3 regions of the Bacillus sp. 41-22 genome follow, and region 3 is predicted to be linked to each of the others. Evidence: a T-box and tRNA genes for the amino acid it is inferred to sense, from the RefSeq annotation. Region 3 holds a T-box; the other regions hold tRNA genes.
What was found. The T-box of region 3 lies ahead of metG (methionine--tRNA ligase). A T-box ahead of a tRNA ligase gene usually reads a tRNA of that ligase, here a tRNA-Met.

Region 1 (7,356 bases), 520 kb from region 3:
CCATTTCAAGATATGTATCTGTTCTCTTTAATAAATCTGCCATAAATGGCATTGCACCCTTTAGTACACCAATCGCAAGAGGTACTGTATTTTTGTAATCCTCTGCAATAACTGCACCTAGTTCGTGCACCTTTTCTTGTATTTGTTCTTCAGAAATTAATACTTTTTCGATATCTTGATTCATCATTTCATTATCCTCCCGGAAGACTCCTTGCTTTTGTAGTGAATAATCATGTATTTACCCTTCTTTGCTAGCTCTTTCGAAGTAGCAAACGCAGATCGTTTCAACAAGGGTACCCAAATAATATTTCCACTTGCGTCACAAACGATCGGCCATTCTTCTCTTTTTTCTTTTGGTACTTTCGCTTCGATAAAAACAGCTTTTATCTTTTTTGTACCATCCATACCTTGCATTGACATGCGATCTCCATTTTCCCTAGACCGAATACGAAGTGGATACGATATATCATTATACTTAGCAACAAATACTGTTTCATTCATGTTACTCGGTATATCTTCGCTCACCTCTGTTACAAGTTTATCCCCATTCGGCAATATAATTGTCCCAGGTACTGATAAATCTTGCGAAAAAGGAGAAACAATTTCTTGTTTAAATCCAAAACCACATTCTTCGTATGTGCGAACAATTTTCAAACCACCTGGAAAATCTAGTGAACCTGAAGGTTGTGCCCGCTTAAAAAATTCAATCACCTTGTCAATATGTATAGAAGAAAGCGAAGATGGAATCTTATATTCATAAAGATAGTTTAATATTAGTTGAATCCCTCTTCTTTGTAAAGGCATAGACATGGATTCAAAGGCAGGAATTGATAAGCTAATTTGTTTATCGCTTTTTTTTGTAATTACTTTATTCATTTTCTCAAAAGCTAATTCCTGCAAATAAGCCTCATCCTCTTGCATCTGCACGCTAAATTTTTGGAATTTCTCATGCATTTGTGGATTTTCTTCTTTCAAATAAGGAAGGACATATTTACGTAATCGATTCCTTGTATATACTTCTTTTTTATTACTCGGATCTATACGCGGAATAACTTTTAATTTATTACAGTAATCAACAATTTCTTCCTTAGTTACCCCAAGTAACGGCCTAATTAAATATCCATTATGAAAAGATCGCTTCACTGCAATTCCTGCGTATCCTTTCGGAGTACTCCCTCGTACAAGGCGCATTAAAATCGTCTCTACTTGATCATCTCCATGGTGACCAAGAGCTACATATCTCGCATCATATTTCTTCATTATTCTTTCCAAAAATGCATATCTGCATTCTCTAGCTGCAACTTGTGCATTCATTCCATATTGCTGTTGATATTGCGACACATTAATCCTTAGCGTTTCACAAATAACTCCTAGCTCTTTGCAAAGACCCTGTACAAACTGTAAATCCTCATAAGATTCATTACCTCTAAACATATGGTCCACATGTGCTACTACAATTTCTAGCTGTTTTTCTGCCCTTTTTTCTAACAAATAATATAAAAGAGCCAAAGAGTCAGGACCACCAGAAACCCCTACAACAATTGTTGAATGTTTCTTTAATACATCATGCTGCTTTACAAAGTCATCTACTTTTTCAACAAATGCATCTTTCAACTTCGCAATCACCTTTCATTAAACAAGAACAACAACATTAGTTACCTTGTATATAATGGTACAACTTTTACAAACATTGTGCAAAAAAAAGATGTACAAAATCCATATTTTTATCTTACATCCCTCCTGTATATTTAACAAAGTAATAACATTACCTTTTTAATCAAAAAAACCTAGGCATCTACCTAGGTTTTTTGATTATTTTATTGCGCCTGCATTCCTACTATTGGAATCGTAGCCCACTTCGGCATATTTTTCTTTACTTTCGCCACCACAATAGTCATATCATCATTTATATAACCATCACCAGAGCGAATTACTTCTTCCATAATAATATCAGCGATTTCCTGTGGGTCCTCTGTTTGTAGTTCTTTAATTTTACGTTTTATCCATAATTCGTGATTCTCCACATGTTGCGCTCCCTCAAAGATGCCGTCACTCATCATGATAAGAAGATCACCCGTTTTTAATTGCTCACCAACCACATCAACTTCAACATCTTCAATGATTCCCATCGGCAAATTACTTGCCTCAATTTTCAAAATATTATTTCCGCGTTTAACAAAACTCGGCGTCGATCCAATCTTTAAAAACTTCGCACTCGCATCCCGCAAATCTACCATAGCCAAGTCAAGCGTTGTATACATCTCCTCTGTCGTCCTTAAAGAAAGAATCGAATTGATGGACTTAATCGCTATTTCTTCATCAATACCTGATTGAAGTATCTTTTGTAATAATTTTACCGTTTCCCTACTCTCCATATGAGCCCTTTGTCCATTTCCCATACCATCACTAATCGCAAGTGCATATTTACCAACGCTCAAATCCATCATCGCGTAGGAATCACCTGAAATAAACCCACCACCTTTTGCAGCTGTGGCCAATCCTGTATCAAGAGAATATGTCTTCGCTGAACCAAATGATATTAAACTGTGCCCATTTGGATATGAGGATTTCTCTTCATGCTTAACGACGATATTCTCTTTTAAAATATCTGAAAGCATTGGAGCAACCAACTTCTCACATTCCCCATGTTCATTAGATGCAGCCGGAATCAACATTTCAATATCAATACTTCCTCTATCTAAACAATAAATATCAACATGCTCCACTTCGACACCAAAATCACGAAACGCTTGTAAAATTTGCTCCTCCTGCGCTTGATGGTTCTCTCTTTCTCGTTGTATCTCCTTAGCGAAATCCTCCATCACTTTTGATACACCTAGTAATTGCTCCGCTACAATTCTACGATTTTCCTTCATTTGTTTTCTTAATTTCTGCCCCTCATAGAAGTGATCTAATTCACCCGCTACTAAATCCGTTACTTTCTTCCCTCTCACACAATGCTTGTCCCATTCACGAACTAACTTCCGATTATGCTGCAGCGTTCCTTCTTCTGTTTCACTCATTATTTGTTTCATATAATCGTATGTTTTATCAAAATTAACTACCCAACATTGATCCTTCTTAAAACATGTTTGACATGTTTTTGCAGTAATTGTACTTAAAAATAAATCAGCTTCTGTTTCTTTATCTTCCTCCTCCACATACCCGTATACAGAAAAGCTATTAGACAAAGCAGCAAATACATTAGCAAATTGATTGATTTTGTTTGCTGTAACATCGCGCACTCTTCTTAAATATTGTTGTTGGTCCTGTGAATGTTCCTGTGTACCCGGCATAAATTTAGCAATACGATCCATAACAAGCTTCGGTGTTAATAAGAAGAAAACAATCGCTACACCAGATTCAATTAAAGTTGTTACAATACTTGTTTGCTTGTCTACATATAATGTAATTAAGCTTGTACCAATTAATAAACCTAAACTAACTCCTATACGCTTCCCTTCTTTTAACAATCCCCCAAGCAATCCTGAAAAGGCAAGGAGACTAAGTTGAGACAAGCTCGCCACATTTGCTAAACTTAATATTAACCCAGTGACAACTCCTACCGTGGACCCTGTAGCTGCCCCTGCAATAAAGGCAAATACTAATACTAAATATCTAGTGAAAATATGTTGAATAGAAGCATCATAAACAAACCAATCCGTTGTGCCCGTTAAAACAGATGCTAGTAATATAATTAAACAAACAATTTCTTCTGTTTCTAACGCTTGTTGCTTCCCTTTCCTTTCCACTAAAAGCGGAACACTTTGTAAAAATATCATCGTTAATACGAAGCTAAGCCCCGCTTCGATCGTACTGACGAGCAGATCATACATGGTGACGGTTTGCTGTGCAAAATATACAACAACTAAATGTGCGGTTAATGCGGAGATAAATACTTGGAATGGTACAAGTCCAACAGTTTTACGTGTAAACCGACTAAAGAAGATATTATAAATAAAGAAGGTAAAGATAGATGCAAAAGTAAAAAATAAATTATCTATTGAAACTGAAAGTGCTCCCCCCATTAGGGCTAAGAACGCGAGCGGCATTTTATCTCGCTTCATAACATAAACAGCAGCAAAAAACGGCAATGCAAACGGTAAAATGTTTGTTAATATATATGCTCGTCCCAAAAGAAAACCAATAACAGCAATAATGAATCCCCATCTAAAGAAAACTTTTTCAAACTTCATTCGCAACTTACTCGTCCACTTTATTGTTCCAAGCTGACTTTCATTCATCGCCAATGCACTTGTATTCATAGTATTCCTTCCTGCTTTAGGCATATTTTTAACACCACCTGCATAGTTTAATTACTGTTATTATAAAAGATGATTATTGGTTTTTTTGTCAAAACAACAGTTTTGACTTTTATAATCGTTCGACTTTTTATTCGAAATAAATCTACATATATACATAGTATTTAATTTATTTAAAGTGAGTTGAAAGAATGTTCAGAAAATATAGGGTGATTTTGTAGAAGTATTGTACGTCTTAATTTATATTTAACAAAAAAAGACCATGCAAATTTGCATGATCTTTTTAGATGACCCGTACGGGATTCGAACCCGTGTTACCGCCGTGAAAGGGCGGTGTCTTAACCACTTGACCAACGGGCCGTTAAATTAAATATAGCGGCGGAGGGGATCGAACCCCCGACCTCACGGGTATGAACCGTACGCTCTAGCCAGCTGAGCTACACCGCCATGTCGTCGTATTTAACGGACAATTAGTATATTACATCAGATATATTTTAAAGTCAATACATCTCAAAAACTTTTTTAAAAATATATTCTCTCACATAAAAAAGTACCCGAGTAATTACTCTGGGTACCTCTCTATATGTTAAGAATTAAACGGACTTATTATCCGCGACGTGCGCCACGGCCACCACGTTTAGATTCTGTGTTACGCTTTAAAGAAGTTAAACGATCTTCACTATCTTTTAAAAAGCGTGCCATCTTTTGCTCAAATGTTTCTTTTGGAGCTCGTTCGTTACCGCCACCGCGGTTATCTCTGTTGGAAGAACGATTATTACGTTGTGGACGTCCAGAACGTTGTTGATCACCACCACGTTGGTATTCACCGCGTGGACGATCTCCTTCTGTTTTTTCACGTTCTTTCGCTTTCTTAATAGATAGGCCAATTTTGCCATCTTTTTCAACATTGATAACTTTTACTTCTACTTGGTCGCCTACTTTTAAGTGATCGTTAATATCTTTCACATAATTATCAGCAACTTCACTAATATGAACAAGACCTGTTAAGCCTTCTGGCAGCTCCACAAAAGCCCCAAAATTTGTAATACCTGTTACTTTACCCTGTAACTTGCTGCCTACCTCGATTGACATAAAAAAAATGCTCCTCCTTAGTGGTTAAAAAGTCAAATTTTACTTTATTATATATAATCCTAAAATACAGTGTCAATAAGACATACTCTACTTAGAAACAGGAAAAATTATCTCCCCTTTTCCGGAGAAGAAATAATCCCTTCTAGCAATCTTTAAAACGTACTCTTCATCATTCAACTTTTGAACTTCATCTTTTAGATTCTTTTCTTTTTTCGTTAATGAATCCAGTTCTTTTTTCATGTCCTTAACTTTTGCTTCTTTTGCTTTAATGGAACTGTTTTGTTGATAAAACGTCACACTAATACTAGCAATAATTGTAAAAGCAAAGACAAGAAAAACCGCTAAACGGCGATAAAGTCGCTTCCTGTTCTCATCCGTTTGTATTATATGTTCTTTAACAGGATTTGGACTCTGTTTGTCGATTGTTCTTTGTCTTAGTTCCCTCATTTCCGAGGTCCCCCTAACTTCTTTTTTATACGCACCCATAATTGGAAGATATGTCCCTTCAATTTTGCTACATATTGCAGGAACCCTACATGCTTCATTATAAAAAGTTTAACACGATTAGGGAGAAGTTTCCATATGAGCGAAGCAATAAACCGAACAGGCGAGAAAAAAACTTTCCATATGAAAAGTAATATCCAAATCACCATTTTCCATAACACATGTCCAATTGAAAGCAGTATACGAAATAAGAATAATATAAATGCAATAAATAGCTGTGCTATAATAATAACAGGTTTTATCATGAGTAGCTGTATAATTCGAACAAAAAATTGTGTTGTTTGTACAAAAATATAGATGAGAAAATTTAACATCTTCATGTATAGTGCTTTCAATAAGCTTTGATATGCTGCAAAACCACATAGTAACGCCAAAAATACATATATACGTAGTTCGGCTTCATTTACACGCAGTAATACATAAAAAACGAATAATGCTTGGACAATCCAAAATAGTATATCATGTATAAATACAAGCCAACGTTTACGCTCTTGGCGCTTTAAAAACCGTTGGTATGTATCTAAAGAAGCACCAATCCAAGCACCCATTCCAATCATCGAAAGCATTGTATACAACTGAATTGTTAGGCTCATTTAAATAGCTTACTAAAGAAGCCTTTAGTTTTCTCCCCTTGGTTCTCATCAATATACAGCATTTCATGAACTTTCCCTTTAATTGATACAATACCCTTTTCTACATCTAAATTCTTCATTTGCAAATTTTGACCACGAATTGTTAAAAAACCCATTACAGTCTCGAGTAAAAACTCTTCGCTATCAAAACTCTCTACCTGCTTTACACCGGTAATATCAATTACACGCCTGCCACGCATAATAATATCATGCTCTACCGAAACATTTTGTTGATTAGAAGACATAGGTGAGTAACCATTATTCACGAAAATCCCCCCATAGCTTTATACTAGCTAATAGTAATGTATGAAGGGCTAACCTATTTTAGAACAAGCCTTCTTCCGCTTTCACCTTTTCCTCACGAACGAGACTATACATGTTTGCTGCATCTTCTTTTTTAGTTGTTTCTTTCAATTCATTTACTTTCACAGTTACTATTTTTTGCCCGAAACGAATTGTTAATTCATCCTCTACCTTCACATCTGAACTCGCTTTTGCCACTTGGCCATTAATCGAAATTCTTCCTTGGTCAGACACTTCTTTTGCTAATGTTCTTCTTTTAATTAAACGTGATACTTTCAAAAATTTATCTAGACGCATATCAAATCCCCCTATTAACGCTCTGTTTGTTTTGCCTCTTCCCATAAAATATCTAACTGTTCTAATGATAAATCTTGCATTTCCTTATTCATTTCAGCTACTTTTGCTTCCATGTATAAAAAGCGATCCATAAATTTCTCATTAGTTGAACGTAGCGCTTCTTCTGGATCTAATTTATAATGACGAGCTATATTCACAAATGCAAATAGTAAATCACCAAATTCACCTAGCATCTTTTTCTCATCCATGTTTACAACTTCTTGTTG
Region 2 (7,356 bases), 710 kb from region 3:
CCAAAACGCTTATGACTTTCAATTTGCGATGCAACGACATTCGCAATGATTTCCGTTCCATTTTTAACAACTGCTACAGCTGTTTCATCACAGCTTGTTTCAATACCAAGTATAATCGTATTTTTTTCCATTATATATTCACCCACATTACAAGACCATCTTCCTGATTGTCTGCATAGTATCGTTTACGAATCCCACCATTTTGAAATCCGTATTTTCTGTATAACTGCTTTGCTACTTCATTTGACATGCGTACTTCAAGTGTCATTGTTTTTACTCCTAAACCTTTCGCTTCGGAAATGACTTCTTTTAATAAGGCATCCCCTAGCTTTTGACCTCTGTATTCCGGCAGGATAGCTATATTTGTTACATGTGATTCATCAATAATTATCCACAATCCACAATATCCAATTACGAGACCATCTTTTTCTAGCACGACATAATGTGCATGTTCATTCACCTCTAATTCACGGTGAAAGGCATCTGCAGTCCAAGGGGTTGAAAAAGATGCTTCTTCAATAGCTACAATTTGAGCAATATCATCGAGTGCCATCTTTCTAAATATCATATCCATCTTCTGTAGGCCCCTATTGTTTTTGACTTTCTAACCATTTTGTTTCAGCTTCAGCTAAACGAAGATAGCTAGGAACAAACGTATGCACGTCTTGTTCTTCTTTTTGTAATCCTAAAAATGCTAATTCACTTGGTCTTGGGTTATTCTTAGTGAACGGAGCAAATACAGCTTGATCACCTAAATATTCTACAATTGTTTCTTTATGCAATTTAACATCGTTACCAATAAATAAAACAGGCTGTTCTTTATCTTTTAACATTTGCAACCAGTCAACAATAAGAATAATTCGGTCTTCTTCTATTGAAGTTATACGCTCTCCTTCATATGTATATAACCCCGTGTAAATTTGACCACGTCGGCCATCAAATAAAGGACAAATTAGTCCATTAAAATTAGTACCATTTGCAGCCACCACTTCCAAACTTGATACACCTACAATTGGTATTTGAAGTGACCAAGCTAATGTTTTTGCCGCTGTCACACCTATACGAACACCTGTATATGATCCCGGTCCAGCTGCTACAACAATTTTAGTCAATTCTTTCGGTTTTACACCGCATTCTTTTAACAGTTTCTCTACAGCTGGCATAAGACGTACAGAATGGTTTTTTGTTAAATTTGTAATGATTTCCCCAATCACGTTCCCTTCCTCAATAAGGGATACACCCATTACGTAATTTGAAGTATCAATTGCTAGTACTTTCATCTTGTAATAGCTCCTCACATAATCTAATATAGCGATCTCCAATTGGCTCGAGTACAATTTTTCTTGTATCATCTCCAGCATGGAATAAACTAATTTGCAACTTCTCATTCGGTAAATATGCTTCTATTAAATGAGCCCATTCTACTACTGTAATCCCTTCACCATAGAAATACTCATCAAATCCTAAATCTTCTTCACTTTCCGCTAAACGATACACATCCATATGATATAGCGGTAATCTTCCTTTATATTCTTTAATAATATTGAAGGTAGGACTATTTACGACTCTTTTCACTCCAAGACCTTTTGCTAGTCCTTTTGTAAAAGTCGTCTTGCCAGCTCCAAGATCACCTTCTAAAATAATTACATCTTTTTCCTTTACAAGTCTCCCTAATTTTTCTGATAATCGCTGGGTTTCTTCGGAAGATTTTGTTGTTATTTCATATTTACTCACAGACTTCACCTACTTTACTCACAATGTTCTCTGCTCTTTATTATACAGGTTTTAAATATATAAAAAAGTCCTTAGGAGTTTTCCTAAGGATAGTTTGACTGTCTTTATTAGTTTTTTGTTAAAACAAATAAAAAAATACGAAACAACTTGTTTCGTTCTTTTCTTTATATAAAATGGCGGTCCCGACCGGGGTCGAACCGGCGATCTCCTGCGTGACAGGCAGGCATGTTAACCACTACACCACGGGACCATTTGGTTGCGGGGACAGGATTTGAACCTGCGACCTTCGGGTTATGAGCCCGACGAGCTACCGTACTGCTCCACCCCGCGATGATATAAATAGCCTGGCAACGTCCTACTCTCACAGGGACAAGGTCCCAACTACCATCGGCGCTAGAGAGCTTAACTTCCGTGTTCGGTATGGGAACGGGTGTGACCTCTCTGCCATCATTACCAGACTATATTCATTTAAGACAAGAATCATCATAACTCATTCGACATTTAAAGTCAATAAGTTTTTTATATTCTCTCAAAACTAGATAACATTAGCTTCATATTATATGGTTAAGTCCTCGATCTATTAGTATTCGTCAGCTCCACATGTCACCATGCTTCCACCTCGAACCTATCAACCTGATCATCTTTCAGGGATCTTACTAGCTTACGCTATGGGAAATCTCATCTTGAGGGGGGCTTCATGCTTAGATGCTTTCAGCACTTATCCCTTCCGCACATAGCTACCCAGCTATGCCCTTGGCAGAACAACTGGTACACCAGCGGTGCGTCCATCCCGGTCCTCTCGTACTAAGGACAGCTCCTCTCAAATTTCCTGCGCCCACGACGGATAGGGACCGAACTGTCTCACGACGTTCTGAACCCAGCTCGCGTACCGCTTTAATGGGCGAACAGCCCAACCCTTGGGACCGACTACAGCCCCAGGATGCGATGAGCCGACATCGAGGTGCCAAACCTCCCCGTCGATGTGGACTCTTGGGGGAGATAAGCCTGTTATCCCCGGGGTAGCTTTTATCCGTTGAGCGATGGCCCTTCCATGCGGAACCACCGGATCACTAAGCCCGACTTTCGTCCCTGCTCGACTTGTAGGTCTCGCAGTCAAGCTCCCTTATGCCTTTGCACTCTACGAATGATTTCCAACCATTCTGAGGGAACCTTTGGGCGCCTCCGTTACACTTTAGGAGGCGACCGCCCCAGTCAAACTGCCCACCTGACACTGTCTCCCGGGTCGATGAGACCCGTAGGTTAGAATTTCAATACAGTCAGGGCGGTATCCCACCAGCGCCTCCACCGAAGCTAGCGCTCCGGTTTCAATGGCTCCCGCCTATCCTGTACAAACTGTACCAAAATTCAATATCAGGCTACAGTAAAGCTCCACGGGGTCTTTCCGTCCTGTCGCGGGTAACCTGCATCTTCACAGGTACTATAATTTCACCGAGTCTCTGGTTGAGACAGTGCCCAAATCGTTACACCTTTCGTGCGGGTCGGAACTTACCCGACAAGGAATTTCGCTACCTTAGGACCGTTATAGTTACGGCCGCCGTTTACTGGGGCTTCAGTTCAGAGCTTCGCTTACGCTAACCCCTCTCCTTAACCTTCCAGCACCGGGCAGGTGTCAGCCCCTATACTTCGCCTTACGGCTTCGCAGAGACCTGTGTTTTTGCTAAACAGTCGCTTGGGCCTATTCACTGCGGCTTTCCGTTAAGAAAGCACCCCTTCTCCCGAAGTTACGGGGTCATTTTGCCGAGTTCCTTAACCAGAGTTCTCTCGCACACCTTAGGATTCTCTCCTCGCCTACCTGTGTCGGTTTGCGGTACAGGCACCTTTTATCTCGCTAGAAGCTTTTCTTGGCAGCGGGGAATCAAAGACTTCGCTCCATAAGGAGCTTCCCCATCACAGCTCAGCCTTCACGATAAGCGGATTTGCCTACTTATCAGCCTAACTGCTTGGACGTGCACAACCAATCGCACGCTTCTTCTATCCTTCTGCGTCCCTCCATTGCTCAAACGATAAAGAGGTGGTACAGGAATATCAACCTGTTGTCCATCGCCTACGCCTGTCGGCCTCGGCTTAGGTCCTGACTAACCCTGAGCGGACGAGCCTTCCTCAGGAAACCTTAGGCATTCGGTGGACGGGATTCTCACCCGTCTTTCGCTACTCATACCGGCATTCTCACTTCTAAGCGCTCCACCAGTCCTTCCGGTCTGACTTCACTGCACTTAGAACGCTCCCCTACCACTGATACCATTGGTATCAATTCGCAGCTTCGGTGGTGTATTTAGCCCCGGTACATTTTCGGCGCAGAGTCACTCGACTAGTGAGCTATTACGCACTCTTTAAATGGTGGCTGCTTCTGAGCCAACATCCTAGTTGTCTAAGCAACTCCACATCCTTTTCCACTTAATACACACTTTGGGACCTTAGCTGGCGATCTGGGCTGTTTCCCTCTTGACTACGGATCTTATCACTCGCAGTCTGACTCCTAAGGATAAGTCATTGGCATTCGGAGTTTGACTGAATTCGGTAATCCGATGAGGACCCCTAGTTCAATCAGTGCTCTACCTCCAAGACTCTTACACTTAAGGCTAGCCCTAAAGCTATTTCGGGGAGAACCAGCTATCTCCAGGTTCGATTGGAATTTCTCCGCTACCCACACCTCATCCCCGCACTTTTCAACGTGCGTGGGTTCGGGCCTCCATTCAGTGTTACCTGAACTTCACCCTGGACATGGGTAGATCACCTGGTTTCGGGTCTACGACCACGTACTAAACGCCCTATTCAGACTCGCTTTCGCTGCGGCTCCGCCTCTTCAGCTTAACCTCGCACGGGATCGTAACTCGCCGGTTCATTCTACAAAAGGCACGCCATCACCCATTAACGGGCTCTGACTATTTGTAGGCACACGGTTTCAGGATCTCTTTCACTCCCCTTCCGGGGTGCTTTTCACCTTTCCCTCACGGTACTGGTTCACTATCGATCACTAGGGAGTATTTAGCCTTGGGAGATGGTCCTCCCAGATTCCGACGGAATTTCACGTGTTCCGCCGTACTCAGGATACATTCAAGAGAGAACGAAGTTTCGACTACGGGGTTGTTACCCTCTGTGACGGACCTTTCCAGGTCGCTTCGTCTACCTCGTTCCTTTGTAACTCCGTATAGAATGTCCTACAACCCCAAGAGGCAAGCCTCTTGGTTTGGGCTAGATTCCGTTTCGCTCGCCGCTACTCAGGAAATCGCATTTGCTTTCTCTTCCTCCAGGTACTTAGATGTTTCAGTTCCCTGGGTCTGTCTTCCATACCCTATGTATTCAGGTAAGGATACCATACCATTACGTATAGTGGGTTTCCCCATTCGGAAATCTTCGGATCAAAGCTTACTTACAGCTCCCCGAAGCATATCGGCGTTAGTCCCGTCCTTCATCGACTCCTAGTGTCAAGGCATCCACCGTGCGCCCTTTCTAACTTAACCAAACTAAAATTAAAAAAATATGAGCTACACTGTTATCTAGTTTTCAAAGAACATACATTTAAACTTGAGAGATAGTTCTCTCAAAACTGAACGAAACAAAACAAGTCAACGTTTATTGATGAACTGCGTTCATCAATTCTCCATAGAAAGGAGGTGATCCAGCCGCACCTTCCGATACGGCTACCTTGTTACGACTTCACCCCAATCATCTGTCCCACCTTAGGCGGCTGGCTCCATAAAGGTTACCCCACCGACTTCGGGTGTTACAAACTCTCGTGGTGTGACGGGCGGTGTGTACAAGGCCCGGGAACGTATTCACCGCGGCATGCTGATCCGCGATTACTAGCGATTCCAGCTTCATGTAGGCGAGTTGCAGCCTACAATCCGAACTGAGAACGGTTTTATGAGATTAGCTCCACCTCGCGGTCTTGCAGCTCTTTGTACCGTCCATTGTAGCACGTGTGTAGCCCAGGTCATAAGGGGCATGATGATTTGACGTCATCCCCACCTTCCTCCGGTTTGTCACCGGCAGTCACCTTAGAGTGCCCAACTTAATGATGGCAACTAAGATCAAGGGTTGCGCTCGTTGCGGGACTTAACCCAACATCTCACGACACGAGCTGACGACAACCATGCACCACCTGTCACTCTGCTCCCGAAGGAGAAGCTCTATCTCTAGAGTTTTCAGAGGATGTCAAGACCTGGTAAGGTTCTTCGCGTTGCTTCGAATTAAACCACATGCTCCACCGCTTGTGCGGGCCCCCGTCAATTCCTTTGAGTTTCAGCCTTGCGGCCGTACTCCCCAGGCGGAGTGCTTAATGCGTTAACTTCAGCACTAAAGGGCGGAAACCCTCTAACACTTAGCACTCATCGTTTACGGCGTGGACTACCAGGGTATCTAATCCTGTTTGCTCCCCACGCTTTCGCGCCTCAGTGTCAGTTACAGACCAGAAAGTCGCCTTCGCCACTGGTGTTCCTCCATATCTCTACGCATTTCACCGCTACACATGGAATTCCACTTTCCTCTTCTGCACTCAAGTCTCCCAGTTTCCAATGACCCTCCACGGTTGAGCCGTGGGCTTTCACATCAGACTTAAGAAACCACCTGCGCGCGCTTTACGCCCAATAATTCCGGATAACGCTTGCCACCTACGTATTACCGCGGCTGCTGGCACGTAGTTAGCCGTGGCTTTCTGGTTAGGTACCGTCAAGGTGCCAGCTTATTCAACTAGCACTTGTTCTTCCCTAACAACAGAGTTTTACGACCCGAAAGCCTTCATCACTCACGCGGCGTTGCTCCGTCAGACTTTCGTCCATTGCGGAAGATTCCCTACTGCTGCCTCCCGTAGGAGTCTGGGCCGTGTCTCAGTCCCAGTGTGGCCGATCACCCTCTCAGGTCGGCTACGCATCGTCGCCTTGGTGAGCCGTTACCTCACCAACTAGCTAATGCGACGCGGGTCCATCCATAAGTGACAGCCGAAGCCGCCTTTCAATTTCGAACTATGCAGTTCAAAATATTATCCGGTATTAGCCCCGGTTTCCCGGAGTTATCCCAGTCTTATGGGTAGGTTACCCACGTGTTACTCACCCGTCCGCCGCTAACTTCATAAGAGCAAGCTCTTAATCCATTCGCTCGACTTGCATGTATTAGGCACGCCGCCAGCGTTCATCCTGAGCCAGGATCAAACTCTCCAATAAAGTTAGTTTGTCTAGCATCTAAAAATAAAAATTGACGTTCACGTTGTTTGTTTCGTTCAGTTTTCAAAGAACTAAAAGCGGGTGAAGAGAATCGAACTCTCGACCAGAGCTTGGAAGGCTCTTGTTTTACCACTAAACTACACCCGCGTGGTCGGGAAGACAGGATTTGAACCTGCGACCCCCTGGTCCCAAACCAGGTGCTCTACCAAGCTGAGCCACTTCCCGTTATGGCGCGCCCGAGAGGAGTCGAACCCCTAACCTCTTGATCCGTAGTCAAACGCTCTATCCAATTGAGCTACGGGCGCTTATTCATGATGTTTTTTCGTCGTTGTATTTTGGCGACTCAATTATCTTACCATACTACATTTTCAAATGCAAGTACTTTTCAAAAGATTTTTTGATGCGGCCGAGAGGACTTGAACCTCCACGGGGTTTCCCCCAC
Region 3 (7,356 bases):
TTTACTCTTTCAGTTCACTTGGATTGGTGTAGTCATCGAAGCGATTGCCAACCGGACATTCCCAAGCCGTGAGAAAGTTATATCTATTATTATTTTATTTACTGGTACATTGTTTGCTGGTGGAGTATTTGAAGGTCTTGGACAAAACTTTTCTACGAAAGGTATTATTTTCGGACTATTAGCTGCCGTCTCTTTCTCATTCTATGTATTTGTAAGCGGGCGCGTTGCTACAGATGTTCCGCCTTATACGAAAAGCTTTCTTATGACAACGAGTGCTACTCTTATTGTATGCTTATTTTTCCCGCCTACCTTTTTAACGGACGGCGCTTTACAAGCAGGCCTATGGAAATATGCTTTCTTCCTTGGACTGTTCGGGGTTATTATACCTGTCATTTGTTTTTCAATTGGGGTACCAAAAGTCGGAACGGGACTTGGTACAATATTAGGTGCAGCTGAATTACCAACAGCAATTATCGCTTCTATTACACTTGTTCATGAAGTTGTATCGCCAATGCAGTGGATTGGTATTGTGGTTATATTACTCGGTATTTTCACACCACAACTACTTACTGCTAGGAAAGAAAAAAAACATAATCGTGTGCATAGTGCGTGACAACATCAACTTGTATATAAATGTGAATAAAGTTACGATATGTTAAACTTTATTACTACCTTCAAAATAACATATGATATTGCGGCTATTATTCTCGTAATCCTTGCTGTGCTTTTCTTTTTGAAAGATAAGAAAGAGGGTTATACAGCATAACAAAAGACCTTTCATTTATTTGAAAGGTCTTTTCCTTATATTTCACTTTACCGCTCCATATAACTTCTCTACCTCATGTACAATTTGTTTTACATCGATTCGCTCAAATAATGGCTGCACATTATCAATTCGGTTTGGCAACGTATTTTGAGGTTCCCAATTTACTTTAACACTCGATAATGTATTTCTAACTCTTTCACTTGAAAACGGTAAAAATGGTTCAAGCAGTTGTGCAAAGTTTGCTATTAGGTAAACACAATTATAAATTGTTTCCTCACATGAAACTGGGTCGTCTTCTCTTTGTTTCCAAGGCTGCTTTTCATCAAAGTATTTATTTGCAAAGCGTACTGCATCAAATATTGTTTCTAGTGCCACCTTAAATTTAGTTTGTTCAATCGCCTCTCCTACACTTTTATATAATCCTTCTACTTTATCTTTCAGCTCTACATCAATACTTCCCTTCGGTACAGTACCACCATAATATTTTTCAATAAACTTTAATGTCCGGTTCACAAAGTTCCCGTATGCACCTAACAATTCACTATTATGACTGTAAATGAATTCACGCCATGAAAAATCAGTATCACGATTTTCTGGTGCGTTAACTGTTAAAAAGTAACGAATAGAATCGGGATTGTAGCGTTCTAATATGTCAGGCACCCATACTGCCCAGTTTTTACTTGTCGATAATTTTCTTTTTTCTACTGTTAAATACTCATTCGAAACGATATGACGCGGGATCGCTTCTTCTCCTATTCCAAGTAATACCGCTGGCCAAATGATTGAATGAAACGGAATATTATCCTTACCATGTACATAATATGTTTTCGCTTCTTTATCCCAAAACTCTTGATCATCTTTCCCTGTTTCTTCAGCCCAATTTTTACTCGCCGAATAATATCCTGTCACTGCTTCAATCCATACGTAAATTTTCTTATCTTCATATCCTGCCACTGGAATTGGTACCCCAATTGGTAAATCACGTGACACTGCCCTATCTTGTAATCCTTCCTTTAAATATCTCTCTGTTAATTGAATTGCATTGTCGCGCCATGTTCCTTTCTGCTTTGCAATTTCTACGGCCTCTTTAATTTGCTGCTGAAATTTATGCAATGCAAAATAGAAATGCTCTGTTTCCTGTACTGATGGCGTACTACCACATAACTTACATTTCTTTTCTAACAAATCGAGTGGATCTAAAATAGCGGAACAAGCATCGCATTGATCGCCCCTTGCTGCTTCATGACAATGCGGACAAATACCTTCTACATATCGATCCGGTAAAAATTGCGTACACGTTTCGCAATAAGCTTGTTCAACTACTTTTTTATAAATATAACCTTCTTCTAATAGTCGCAAAAAGACTTTTTGAACAGTTTCATGATGATGCTCGCTATCTGTACGTGTATAGCAATCATAAGTAAAACCAAGGCTACGAAAACATCGCTCAAACTCTTCGTGATACTTATCAGCAATTTCTTTCACCGTCACACCGTCTTGCTTTGCTCTAATTGTAATCGGTGTTCCATTACAATCACTTCCTGAAACATACAACACATGCTCACCTTTTGCCCTGTAATAACGTGCTAAAATATCTCCTGGTAACAAACTAGCAATGTGTCCAAGGTGTAACGAACCATTTGCATACGGCCAAGCGCCTCCAATAAAAATACTCATCTTATATTCCTCCTTTAAAATATAAAAAGCCCCGCCCTTATCTTAAAAAAGATAAGGGCGGGGCTGTATAAACAGTCGCGGTACCACCTTATTTCGTCAGTCATTCGCATAACTAACCTTAACAAGTACGGAGCTATATGCTCTTATACTGTGGTTTTGATAACGAGTACCAACTCTCGTCGCCGCCTATTATTATCATTTGATAAGTTCAGGACGAAGCTCAAAGGCCATTGTTCAAATGAATATTCTTGCTTCTTCTCAGCTACCGAAGCTCTCTGGAAAGAATGATTCCATTCTACTTTTCCTTTTCAACGCTTTTATGTATAAAACGTATTTTACGACTTAACAACAGAAAAATCAAACTTTTATTCAAAAAAACAGGAAATCCTACTCATTCACCGAATAACTATACGTTCACAAAAGGAGTGATAAAATTGAATCAAAAACAACTAAGTACTATTAATGAAAAAAGCTGGAACGCAGCTGCTTATGAAGCTTGGACAAATCGCCACGGGGCGCCCGAGGATTATGCGAAAAAGCTCATGGAAGATCCCGTGCGCGAGGTAAATCATTATTTACCTTACATACAATCTCCAAAAGGAAAGCGTATTATTAATTTACTCGGATCAAAAGGAAATAAAGCAGTTGCTCTTGCTCTTTTAGGAGCCGATGTAACAGTTGTAGACATTTCAGCAAGTAATGAAAAATACGCAACCGAACTAGCCGAAGCTGCTGGTGTCTCTATCCAATACATCGTCTCTGATGTACTGGATGTAAATCTTTCCGAATCATTTGATGTCGTATTGCTGGAACTTGGTGTACTTCATTACTTTTTAGATTTAAAACCACTCTTTCAAAAGATTGCTAACTTACTTAAACAAGATGGAATGCTTATCCTTCGTGACTATCATCCTATTTACACTAAATTATTAGGTGTAGATCATCCATCATTTCGGGCCAATGGAAATTATTTCGATGAAGAATTGATTGAAGATGATGTTGCTTATAGCATTCTTCTTACAGAATCGCAGAAAGAATCATTACCGAAGACAAGCATACGCCGCTGGACGTTAGGAGAAATTGTTACAACACTTGCGGAAGAACGTTTTAAAATTGAAAAGCTAGTTGAAGAACACGGGTCTCATCAAAGGTGGGTTTTCCCTTCTACTTCACCCGAAGGAATTGAAGAACGTATACCAGGTCTATACACATTAATTGCGACAACATGCAAAAAAGGATCCCTTCACGGATAGGATCCTTTTTTTGCATGCTTACGCATATAAGTTGAGGTTGGAGATTACCATAATTCTGTAGAATAGGACACAAGATATTTCAACATTCGTCTCTGACTTACGTCGTCAAAAAGGGGTATGACCAACATAACGAAGAGTAATGTTCAGTTGATAGTGATAATCGTTATCAACTAATTAGAAGTATACAGGATGTTATTTCAAATTACAATACCATTTCTGATTTTTATTTATGAATTTTTTGATATACAAATGTATACATTTTAAGAACATTTAATCACATTAATATGCCATATTCCATTATCTGCTATAATTTTCATTGAACAGATTAGTAACTTCTTAATTATGTTTTTATTAGTTTCGTTCTCAATATTTATAAATTACAATAAATAGTTTTTAAAAAGGTAGGGGTAACAATGAAATATGTTAGCATTCGAAAAAAACTACTGTTCACACTCTTAAGCATTTCTTCCTTATTTAGCATTGCTCTTATTGTTATTCTTTCATTCGCGATGAATCAAGCAAGTGAAATCGAAACATTAAAGAATGATGTATCGAAAAGAGCAACGATTTTAAAAGAACGTGGCGATTGGTTCCAAGCGCAAGTCGCTGGTTTACAAGAATATTTACTATCACATGACCAAAAAGGATTGGATAAATTCAACCGGGAAGGAAAAAAACTAGCTGATACTAGGGAGAAAGTAACAAGTGATAAAAAACTCCCAGAAGGAATGAAAGAGGCCATTTTAATGGGAGCAAAATGGCGCAGCGTCGTAGATAATGAAGTCCTCCCTCTTGCACGGGAAGGAAAATGGGATGAAGCATCCAAAATTGCTCTTGCTCAAACAGATTATGTAAATGATCTTTTAAGTCGTTTTACTAAATATGCAAATGAAGAAAATGACAAACGGGACGTATTAATTGCTGACGTAGAGTCTTCTTCATCCCTTATTCAATATATTATTTTCTTCTCACTCATTACATGTACATTAACGTCTATTCTATTGGCATGGTGGTTCTCTGGTAAACTCGTTAAACCGATTCGACAAATTGATGCGAAGTTAAAAGAATTAGCTTCTCAAGATGGCGATTTAACCGCTAGATTACACGTAACGAGTAAAGATGAAATTGGTGACATCGCAAATTCCTTTAATCAAATGCTTGCTAACTTACAGCGTATAATAAAGCAAGTTCAACAAACATCAACAAGTGTAAAAGAAGCTTCTGAAAATGTGTTTATCGAAACAACTGCTTCTATGGAAAATACCGCAAAAACTAAAGAGACTATGAGTGCTCTTGAGCACAATATTCGTTCACAAGTTTCTAGCATTGAAGAAAGTTCAACCGCAATGGATGATATGGCAACGAGTGTTCAGCGCATTGCACAAGCTGCCTCTTCTGCCGCTAGCCTAGCTGTTACAACTTCTGAAAAAGCAGATGATGGAAATAAAGTCATTGAAAAATCTATTACACAAATGCATACAATTAACGAAGCTGTTAACGCTACATCACAAGTGGTAGAGCGACTCATTACACATACGAATCATATTGATACTGCACTTCAATCTATTTCTAATATTGCCGAGCAGACGAATTTGCTCGCTTTAAATGCTTCTATTGAAGCGGCCCGTGCTGGTGAACACGGAAAAGGATTCGCTGTTGTTGCCGATGAAGTACGAAAACTTGCTGAACAATCTCAGCTAGCAGCAAATGACATTAACCATTTACTTCATCAAATTCAAGCGGACACAAAAATAGCAAATGACATGATGACACAAGGTCAGTCAGAAGCTTCTGAAGGAATTACAGTCATTCGTACCGCTGGATCTTCATTCTCAGAAATTGTTAATCACATTAACAATTTCTCTACACAAATACAAGAAATGTCTGCAACTGCTGAAGAAATGGCCGCAAGTTCTGAAGAAATGAATGCAGCTTTAAATAATATCGCTTCTATTTCAAATGAAGTTGCTGCCGAAACATCGAAAACAGCAACTTCAGCTGGTGACCAAGTAAACAAAATGAGTGTCGTTGCTAAAAAATCATCAGAAATGAAAACAATTGTGCAAGAACTTGAAGTGCTCGTTTCTCATTTCAAAACAAATAGTTAAAATGAAAATTTCATTTATACTTCTACGAACTCTAAATTGTTAGAAAGAGCGATTTAGAGTCTCTCTTTTTTCACGCTAAAATATCTCTTTCTATCTCCCATTCTGTCTGCTATAATTCCTAAAGGAAAGAAGAAAGCTTTATTCCAGATGGAGTAAAGCTTTCTTTCAATTTTTTACATTAATTAATTAATTCTAATACTAAGATTTTACAAGGAGGATTTTTATCATATGAATTTTATTAGCATTCGAAAAAAACTAATGTTCATGATGGGAATGATTTGCGCTTTATTCGGCATCGCCTTAGCTTTTATTTTATTCTTTACCATGGATCAGTCTCATAAAGCTGAAACATTACAAAAAGAAATTTCTCCTCTTGCAACAGAATTGAAAGAGCGCGGAGACGCTTATCAAGTACAACTTTCTGCTTTAAGAGGTTATTTACTACAACATGATCAAGTCGAATTAGACAAGTTTAATGAGATGAGTAAACGTCTTGAAGATACAAAAGGGCAACTTCTTTCTAACCCTAACACTTCTCAGTCCGTGAAAAGCACAATGGAATTAGGATCCACTTGGAGAAAGTTCATTGAAGAGAAAGTATTCACTCTTGCAAAAGAACAAAAATGGGAAGAAGCTTTACAAGTAGCTTCTACAGAGAATGGCACTGTTTATAAAGTAATCGGTGATTTCACAAATTACACTAATGAACAAGCTAAATTACGTGAACAATCTATTGAAAAAATCGATCAATCTTCACTACGAATTGAATATGTTGTCTTCTTATCACTTGTTATTTGTATTGTAACTGCAATTATTCTTGCATGGTGGTTCTCTGGTAAGCTTGTAAAACCAATTCAACAAATTGATACTAAACTAAAAGAATTAGCCTCTCAAGAAGGCGACTTAACAGCCCGTCTACAAGTAAATAGCAATGATGAAATCGGTGCTATTGCTACATCATTTAATAAAATGTTAGAAAACTTGCAGCATATCATTAATCGTGTTCAAAAAACATCTGTAGAAGTACAAACAGCTTCTGAAAATATGCTAGAAAAGACTAATACATCACGCGAGGCAACAATAAGAGTTCAAAGCTCGATGTCCAACTTAAATTCAAGTATTCAATCGCAAACTTCTAGTATGGAAGAAAGCTCGACTGCGATGGATGATATGGCAATAAGTGTTCAGCGTATCGCTGAATCTGCTTCATCTGTAGCCGAACTTGCTGTAGCTACATATGAACACGCTAACGACGGAAGTACTGTTATCCAAAAATCTGTTTCACAAATGACAACGATACATGAAGCTGTAAATGCTACATCAGAAGTAGTCGAACGTCTAATCACCCATACGAAATATATTGATACGGCTGTACAATCTATTTCTAATATCGCTGAGCAAACGAATCTACTTGCTTTAAATGCTTCTATTGAAGCGGCTCGTGCTGGTGAACAAGGAAAAGGATTTGCTGTCGTAGCTGATGAAGTTCGTAAACTTGCGGAACAATCAAAAACAGCGGCAAAAGATATTAACCAATTGCTTCATCAAATTC

Region 1: it has a tRNA-Met gene. The T-box ahead of metG (methionine--tRNA ligase) is inferred to sense a tRNA for this amino acid. The anticodon was not compared.
Region 2: it has a tRNA-Met gene. The T-box ahead of metG (methionine--tRNA ligase) is inferred to sense a tRNA for this amino acid. The anticodon was not compared.

Annotation. Positions count from the first base shown of each region.
Region 1 covers NZ_CP084035.1:61,544-68,899, reverse strand. The annotation lists gene hpt (hypoxanthine phosphoribosyltransferase) at 1-187, opposite strand, end outside; gene tilS (tRNA lysidine(34) synthetase TilS) at 184-1,614, opposite strand; gene spoIIE (stage II sporulation protein E) at 1,818-4,289, opposite strand; tRNA gene LCF45_RS00350 (tRNA-Glu) at 4,551-4,622, opposite strand; tRNA gene LCF45_RS00345 (tRNA-Met) at 4,636-4,709, opposite strand; gene LCF45_RS00340 (S1 domain-containing RNA-binding protein) at 4,869-5,354, opposite strand; gene divIC (cell division protein DivIC) at 5,442-5,801, opposite strand; gene yabQ (spore cortex biosynthesis protein YabQ) at 5,798-6,451, opposite strand; gene yabP (sporulation protein YabP) at 6,448-6,735, opposite strand; gene LCF45_RS00320 (RNA-binding S4 domain-containing protein) at 6,815-7,090, opposite strand; gene mazG (bifunctional methyltransferase/pyrophosphohydrolase YabN) at 7,105-7,356, opposite strand, start outside.
Region 2 covers NZ_CP084035.1:250,437-257,792, reverse strand. The annotation lists gene tsaD (tRNA (adenosine(37)-N6)-threonylcarbamoyltransferase complex transferase subunit TsaD) at 1-131, opposite strand, end outside; gene rimI (ribosomal protein S18-alanine N-acetyltransferase) at 131-574, opposite strand; gene tsaB (tRNA (adenosine(37)-N6)-threonylcarbamoyltransferase complex dimerization subunit type 1 TsaB) at 588-1,280, opposite strand; gene tsaE (tRNA (adenosine(37)-N6)-threonylcarbamoyltransferase complex ATPase subunit type 1 TsaE) at 1,261-1,734, opposite strand; tRNA gene LCF45_RS01485 (tRNA-Asp) at 1,909-1,984, opposite strand; tRNA gene LCF45_RS01480 (tRNA-Met) at 1,988-2,064, opposite strand; rRNA gene rrf (5S ribosomal RNA) at 2,077-2,192, opposite strand; rRNA gene LCF45_RS01470 (23S ribosomal RNA) at 2,295-5,216, opposite strand; rRNA gene LCF45_RS01465 (16S ribosomal RNA) at 5,363-6,914, opposite strand; tRNA gene LCF45_RS01460 (tRNA-Gly) at 6,991-7,061, opposite strand; tRNA gene LCF45_RS01455 (tRNA-Pro) at 7,063-7,139, opposite strand; tRNA gene LCF45_RS01450 (tRNA-Arg) at 7,143-7,219, opposite strand; tRNA gene LCF45_RS01445 (tRNA-Leu) at 7,316-7,356, opposite strand, start outside.
Region 3 covers NZ_CP084035.1:4,806,456-4,813,811, forward strand. The annotation lists gene LCF45_RS24850 (EamA family transporter) at 1-613, shown strand, start outside; gene metG (methionine--tRNA ligase) at 809-2,443, opposite strand; T-box leader at 2,494-2,764, opposite strand; gene LCF45_RS24860 (class I SAM-dependent methyltransferase) at 2,728-3,696, shown strand; gene LCF45_RS24865 (methyl-accepting chemotaxis protein) at 4,110-5,804, shown strand; gene LCF45_RS24870 (methyl-accepting chemotaxis protein) at 6,033-7,356, shown strand, end outside.